Regions from separate parts of the Rhizobium sp. CECT 9324 genome, predicted to be linked through region 1. Evidence: riboswitches for the same ligand, from Rfam matches in the RefSeq annotation. Region 1 holds a riboswitch; the other holds the start of a gene.

Region 1 (3,239 bases):
ACCTCGAAGTCTGGAACCGGCTGACGGGGAACTTCTGGCTACCGGAAAAGGTGCCGCTGTCGAACGACATCCCGTCCTGGGCAACGTTGAAGCCCGAAGAGCAGAAACTCACCATCCGCGTGTTCACCGGACTGACGCTGCTTGACACCATCCAGAATGGTCAGGGTTCCGTGCGGCTGATGGAAGATGCTGCGACCCAGCACGAGGAAGCCGTTCTGTCGAACATCTCGTTCATGGAGGCCGTTCACGCACGCTCCTATTCATCGATCTTCTCGACGCTATGCTCGACACCCGACGTCGATGACGCCTATCGCTGGTCGGAAGAGAATGAGTTCCTGCAGCGAAAATCGGCGCTGATCATGGAGCAATATGCCTCGGGTGATCCGCTCAAGAAAAAGGTGGCTTCGGTCTTTCTCGAAAGTTTCCTGTTCTATTCCGGCTTCTACCTGCCAATGTACTGGTCGAGCCGCGCCAAGCTCACCAACACCGCCGACATGATCCGCCTCATCATCCGCGACGAGGCGGTGCACGGCTACTATATCGGTTACAAGTTCCAGCGCGCCGTCGAGCGCCTACCCGAAGCGAAACGGCAGAGTATTAAAGACTTCGCTTTCGATCCGCTGCTCGAGCTATACGACAACGAGGCCAAGTACACGGAGGCGCTTTATGACGCCGTCGGCCTGACGGAAGACGTCAAGAAGTTCCTGCACTACAACGGTAACAAGGCGCTGATGAACCTTGGCTACGAGGCGCTGTTCCCCCCGGAAGCCTGCAATGTCAATCCGGCGATCCTGTCTGCCCTCTCGCCGAATGCCGACGAGAACCATGATTTCTTCTCCGGCTCGGGGTCTTCCTACGTCATTGGCAAAGCGGTAGCGACCGAAGACGAAGATTGGGATTTCTGAATAGGCAGGATGTCGTCGCGCACGCCAGACATGTCGCATTCCCAAGCGCGGCGAAGTCACAGCCGTGATCTTTTAGACCTCGCTCACGGTGCCGCCGCGACAGAATTCGTGGCGGATAATTTGGGAAGCCGGCGTGATGCCGGCGCTGTCCCCGCAACGGTAACGGAACAAAAACCCGACGAATGCCACCGGTGATAACACCGCGAAGGCGTTGGGCAGCCCATAAAGACAGTTCCGAAGTCCGGAATCCAGCCCTGAGTGTTGAGCAGACCGATTGCGGCGGGCAATCGAGGGGCAATGGGCAGTGTCGCCTGACCTCTCCATTTCCGTTGTGGTCGCCATGCCCTGGAGCCGGGTTTCGTGTCTTCCAGGGAAATTCAATGACTGGACCGTGTCGCGGAGGAGCGGCGCTGTTTGGTTGCAACGATGGAGGAGATGAAAATGAGCAAGAACCGAGGCGTCGTATATCTGCGACCCGGCAAGGTCGAAGTCCGGGATATCGACGATCCGAAGCTTGAGGCCCCCGATGGCCGCCGCATCGAGCATGGCGTCATTCTCAAGGTCATTTCGACGAATATCTGCGGATCGGACCAGCATATGGTTCGTGGTCGAACGTCAGCGATGCCGGGTCTCGTCCTTGGCCACGAAATCACCGGCGAAGTCATCGAAAAAGGAATCGACGTCGAGATGCTCGAGGTCGGCGACATCGTTTCCGTACCATTCAACGTCGCATGCGGCCGCTGCCGCTGCTGCAAATCGCAGGACACCGGCGTCTGCCTCACCGTTAACCCGTCACGCGCTGGTGGCGCCTACGGTTATGTCGACATGGGCGGCTGGATCGGTGGCCAGGCGCGCTACGTCACCATTCCCTACGCCGACTTCAATCTCCTGAAATTCCCGGATCGCGATAAAGCGATGTCCAAAATTCGCGACCTCACGATGCTCTCAGACATCTTGCCGACCGGATTCCACGGCGCAGTCAAAGCGGGCGTTGGCGTGGGATCAACGGTTTATGTCGCAGGTGCCGGCCCGGTCGGTCTTGCTGCGGCTGCATCAGCACGTATCCTCGGTGCGGCAGTCGTGATGATCGGCGATTTCAACAAGGATCGTCTCGCGCACGCCGCCAAGGTCGGTTTCGAGCCCATCGACCTTTCCATGAGCGATCGTCTCGGCGACATGATTGCGCAGGTGGTCGGCACAAACGAAGTCGACAGCGCGATCGATGCGGTCGGCTTCGAAGCACGCGGCCATGCCGGCGGCGAACAGCCGGCCATCGTCCTCAACCAGATGATGGAGATCACCCGCGCCGCTGGCTCGATCGGCATTCCCGGTCTTTACGTCACCGAGGACCCTGGCGCTGTCGACGAAGCAGCCAAGCAGGGCAGCCTGTCTCTTCGCTTCGGACTTGGTTGGGCAAAGGCACAGTCGTTCCATACGGGCCAAACGCCAGTCCTGAAATATAATCGGCAGCTGATGCAGGCGATCCTGCACGACCGGCTACCGATCGCTGACATCGTCAACGCCAAGATCATACCGCTTGATGACGCCGTTCAGGGGTACGAGAGCTTCGATCAGGGGGCAGCGACAAAATACGTCCTCGATCCGCATGGTGATCTTGCAAAGGTCGCGTAGTCTATCGAAGGCAATGTCTTCGTAGTGACGCCAATGTTGAACACCCGTCATTCTGGCGGGTGTGTCTGGCCATCCAATGAAGGACCGCTTTCGTGAAGAGTTTCGGGCGCCTGCCGGCGTACGAAAGTCTTCACGACGGTGGTCTGGCTTGGGCACCTCGAAGCAAAGAGCGGACCTTGCTTCAGAATTTCACTGTAACGCCGCGCCCCAAGCGAGAGCGGTAAGCTTCATCAATCATGTTATCGCGTGAACACGGTCTTCCCCCGGGTGCGCCCTTCGATCATGTCGCGGATAGCCTCGCGGGCTTCGGTCATTGGCACCACCGCTCCGACTTCGGGCGTTATGTTGTTGCGGATGACGAATTGCATCATGGCCTTCATTTCCTCGAGTGTACCCATAATGGTTCCGCGGATGTCGATCTGTTCGACGAAGATGCGCAGCAGATCGGTCTCGGCGGTGTGGCCAGTCGTGATGCCGTTGATCACCAAAACGCCACCCCGTTTGACAGTTTTCAGGCTGTCTGCCCATGTCGCAGCACCGATATTGTCAACGACCGCGTCAACGCGGCGCGGAAGCACGTCACCATGCCGGAATATCCGGTTCGCACCAAGCCGCTCGGCGATCGCTGCGCCTTCATCATTGCGGGTCGTGACCCACACTTCGAAGCCAGCAGCCCGCCCCATCTGGATGAGCGCCGTCGAC
Region 2 (3,239 bases), on a different contig from region 1:
ACAAACATGTCATTCATCGTCGGCTTGCCCTTGGCCATGATGTGAATGCAGGATTCCGTCAACTCGTAGACCTTGATCTTGAACGCATCGAGTGTCTCCGGTGTGACTTCACCGCCGACCTTCATGCCGTAATTCCAGCCGGCAAAGTAGAAATCAGCGTCAGCGTTGAGCAAGACTTCCTTCGTCGGATATTTGGGCGACAGCTCCGGCAGTTCCTTGACGCCCTCCCTGATTTTTTCGTCCAGGGTTTTCCAGCCGGAAACGCCGGTGTAGCCCACCATGTGATCCTGCAGTTTCAGCGCCAGCATCATCTCGGTCAGATTGACGTCGTTGGAAACGGCGCGACTGGGTGCCGCATCGAAGGTAACGTCGCGATTGCAACTCTTAACGGTGACCGGATAAGCGAGCGCCGAGGTGGTCAGCAAACCCGAGACGAGAATGCTGGCGGTCGCGGCGGAAAAACGTGTAAGCGACATGTGGAATCCTTTTAAATCAAGCAGTTTGAAGTGAAAACGAGAAGCGTGAAACGCTGTGGCCAGGGGTCGGATGCGCCATGGCTGAGACGCCAAATGTGGTCGAGACAGCGCCGGATGTCAGGACATCATCCGGTCTTCCAAATGCGGTCATGCGCCCCTCGCACATCAGTGCGACATGGGTGGCGAAGTCGCCCGCCAGGTTGATGTCATGCAGCGTGGTGATGATCGTGAGTTTGAGACTGCGCAACAGGTTGAGGATCTCGAGCTGGTGGCGGATATCGAGATGATTCGTCGGCTCATCGAGAATGATGATCTCGGGTTTCTGGGTCAGCGCGCGGGCAACCAGAACACGCTGCTTTTCCCCGCCCGACAGCGTGGAGAACTGGCGCATGGCGAGATGCGCCAGGTTCAGGTGCTCAAGGGCATGGGCAACTTCGCGGCGATCCTCATCCGTCCAGCCGGTCAGACCCTCGCGCCAGGGAATGCGCCCCATCATCACCACATCACGGACACTGAATGGGAAATCCGCCGGCATTTCCTGCAGGACCACGGCGATTCGGCGCGCAACCTGTCGCGATCCGATTTGCCAAATGTCCTCTCCTCCGACTTCGACCCTGCCTTCGCGCGGAACAACACCGCGGTAAAGGCAACGCAGGAGCGACGTCTTGCCGGCACCATTGGGGCCGATGATCGCGAGCCGCTCGCCTGCGTTCAGCTCGAAATTCACCCCGCGCACCAGGAGGAGGTCCGGCTTCGGACCCCAGCCGAGATCGGACACCCGTATCGACGTGCCATTCGCATCACAGCTCATGGGAGGCTCTCCCACGGTTCGGGCTCATTGGAGACGCTCCGAGGATTGTTCCGAAATCAGCACGGAGGCCGGGATGCGGGCGAGTATCTTGCCGCCAAGACCGCGCGGACGTTCTGCTTCGCGGGTCATGCCATCGGGGCGCTCGCCGTAGAGCTTGGCAAATGTGACCAGCGCCTCGATGTCCGCGTCGGGCTCGATGTCACCAAAGAGATAGGTGGCCTTCCCGCTTGCCTGGAACGCGATGGTGCAGGGTCTCTTGCAGCCCGCCATGCATACGGTGCCCTCAACCGCAAAGTCGCGATTGTCCGAGGCCCCGATCTTTGACAGGCAGGCGTTAAGGTGATCGAGAAGCTGAAGTCCGGGGCGGCACGCCGTCCCCGTGATTCGGCAGTCCGTGCAAACGGTTACCGTGTGTCGTTTCGCATGTGCCATGATTGTCCTCCGTCGGTATCTCCGGAGGCAATATGGCAATATTGTAAAAGCGCGCGGAAGCGCTGCCTTCAAGCCAGATCTTTTCCATCGGAACACCCCGTCCGTTGCGGTTTCTCTTCGACGACGGCAGGTCTCCTGGCTCGCGGATATCTGCTGTCCATCTGCCTTCCCGCGATCACGATCGCAGTGGCCTGGCGCTTTCACGCCACGAGGATGGACGGCAATCCGCTTACAGTTGCGGGGGCAGCCACGGTCTTGGTCCCTTGTTGGGTATTCCGCACCGTGTTCCCTATTAATCCCCTTGGAGTCATCCAATTGGGGAACCGTCAGCCATATGTTTAGGGCTTGTCGGGTCTTCCGGTCAAGCCTGCTCATGCCTCATCCACTCGCCGATATTTGGTAATGTAATATCGTAACATTAAAGATCTCCGATTCGAATGTCCAGTGCAATTTTACCGCTCAGGACACGCTGGCGCACCCTGTGGAGATGTGAGGAGACGCCTCGGTCATTTGACAGTCAGAGCGAAAATTGGCAGCACTGGTTTCGAAAGGGTGGGCCAATCTTGATGGCAAAGCGACCAGAAGGCCAAACGCGGCTCGATGATGCGGCAAGAGCAGGCTGGCTCTATTATGTCGCCGGTCGGACCCAGGACGAGATTGCGGTTGCGATGGGCATTTCGCGGCAAAGCGCCCAGAGGCTCGTGTCGCTGTCGGTTGCCGAAAAGCTGATCAAGGTGCGGCTCGACCATCCGATTGCCGCCTGTCTCGAACTCGGCGAAGCTGTCAAAGACAAATACGGCCTCAAGCATGTCGAAATCGTCCCCAGCGACCCGGCCTCCGAATCGGCCACCGTTGGCGTGGCCGAGGCTGGCGCCGCGGAACTGGAACGATGGCTGAAGCAGCCCGACCCCTTGGTCATTGCCATGGGAACGGGACGCACTTTGCGCGCCATGGTCGATCAACTCTCGCCGATGGAATGTCCGCAGCATAAAATTGTGTCGCTGACCGGCAATATCAGCCCGGACGGCTCGGCTGCCTATTTCAACGTCATCTTTTCGATGGCGGATGCGGTCAAGGCGCGGCATTTTCCCATGCCTCTGCCCGTCATCGTGTCGTCACGCGAGGAGCGGGATCTTCTGCACCGCCAGCCGCTGGTCGCTCCCACGATCGAGCTTGGCAAATCCTCCGACGCCGCATTCGTCGGCATCGGCGAGATGACACTCAATGCCCCGCTTCTGCTCGATGGTTTCCTGCAGCAAGACGAGATGGAGGCGCTGCTGACGGCGGGCGCGACCGGTGAGATCTGCGGCTGGATCTTTGGTCCCGATGGCCGCCTGCTCGATGATCCGGTCAATGATCGGGTGGCAAGTCTCGCCATACCTTCGCGCGAAACATCGACCGTGATCGGCATGGCCCGCGGTCAGCGCAAACATGCCGCCATTCGAGCTGCGGTTCGCGGCGGGCACATAAACGGGCTGATTACCGACGAAGACGGTGCTCGATATCTGCTCAAGGGCTGA

The links. Region 1 has a riboswitch for cobalamin ahead of fdhA (formaldehyde dehydrogenase, glutathione-independent). Riboswitches for the same ligand answer to the same signal wherever they lie in the genome.
Region 2: it holds a riboswitch for cobalamin, as region 1 does, so the genes downstream of both, LQ231_RS02610 (DUF1636 domain-containing protein) here and fdhA (formaldehyde dehydrogenase, glutathione-independent) in region 1, are expected to answer to the same signal.

Annotation. Positions count from the first base shown of each region.
Region 1 covers NZ_CAKKMZ010000002.1:797,738-800,976, reverse strand. The annotation lists gene nrdF (class 1b ribonucleoside-diphosphate reductase subunit beta) at 1-905, shown strand, start outside; cobalamin riboswitch at 975-1,177, shown strand; gene fdhA (formaldehyde dehydrogenase, glutathione-independent) at 1,347-2,537, shown strand; gene LQ231_RS23470 (zinc-binding dehydrogenase) at 2,777-3,239, opposite strand, start outside.
Region 2 covers NZ_CAKKMZ010000001.1:566,322-569,560, reverse strand. The annotation lists gene LQ231_RS02620 (ABC transporter substrate-binding protein) at 1-476, opposite strand, end outside; gene LQ231_RS02615 (ABC transporter ATP-binding protein) at 493-1,287, opposite strand; gene LQ231_RS02610 (DUF1636 domain-containing protein) at 1,312-1,719, opposite strand; cobalamin riboswitch at 1,827-2,062, opposite strand; gene LQ231_RS02605 (sugar-binding transcriptional regulator) at 2,286-3,239, shown strand.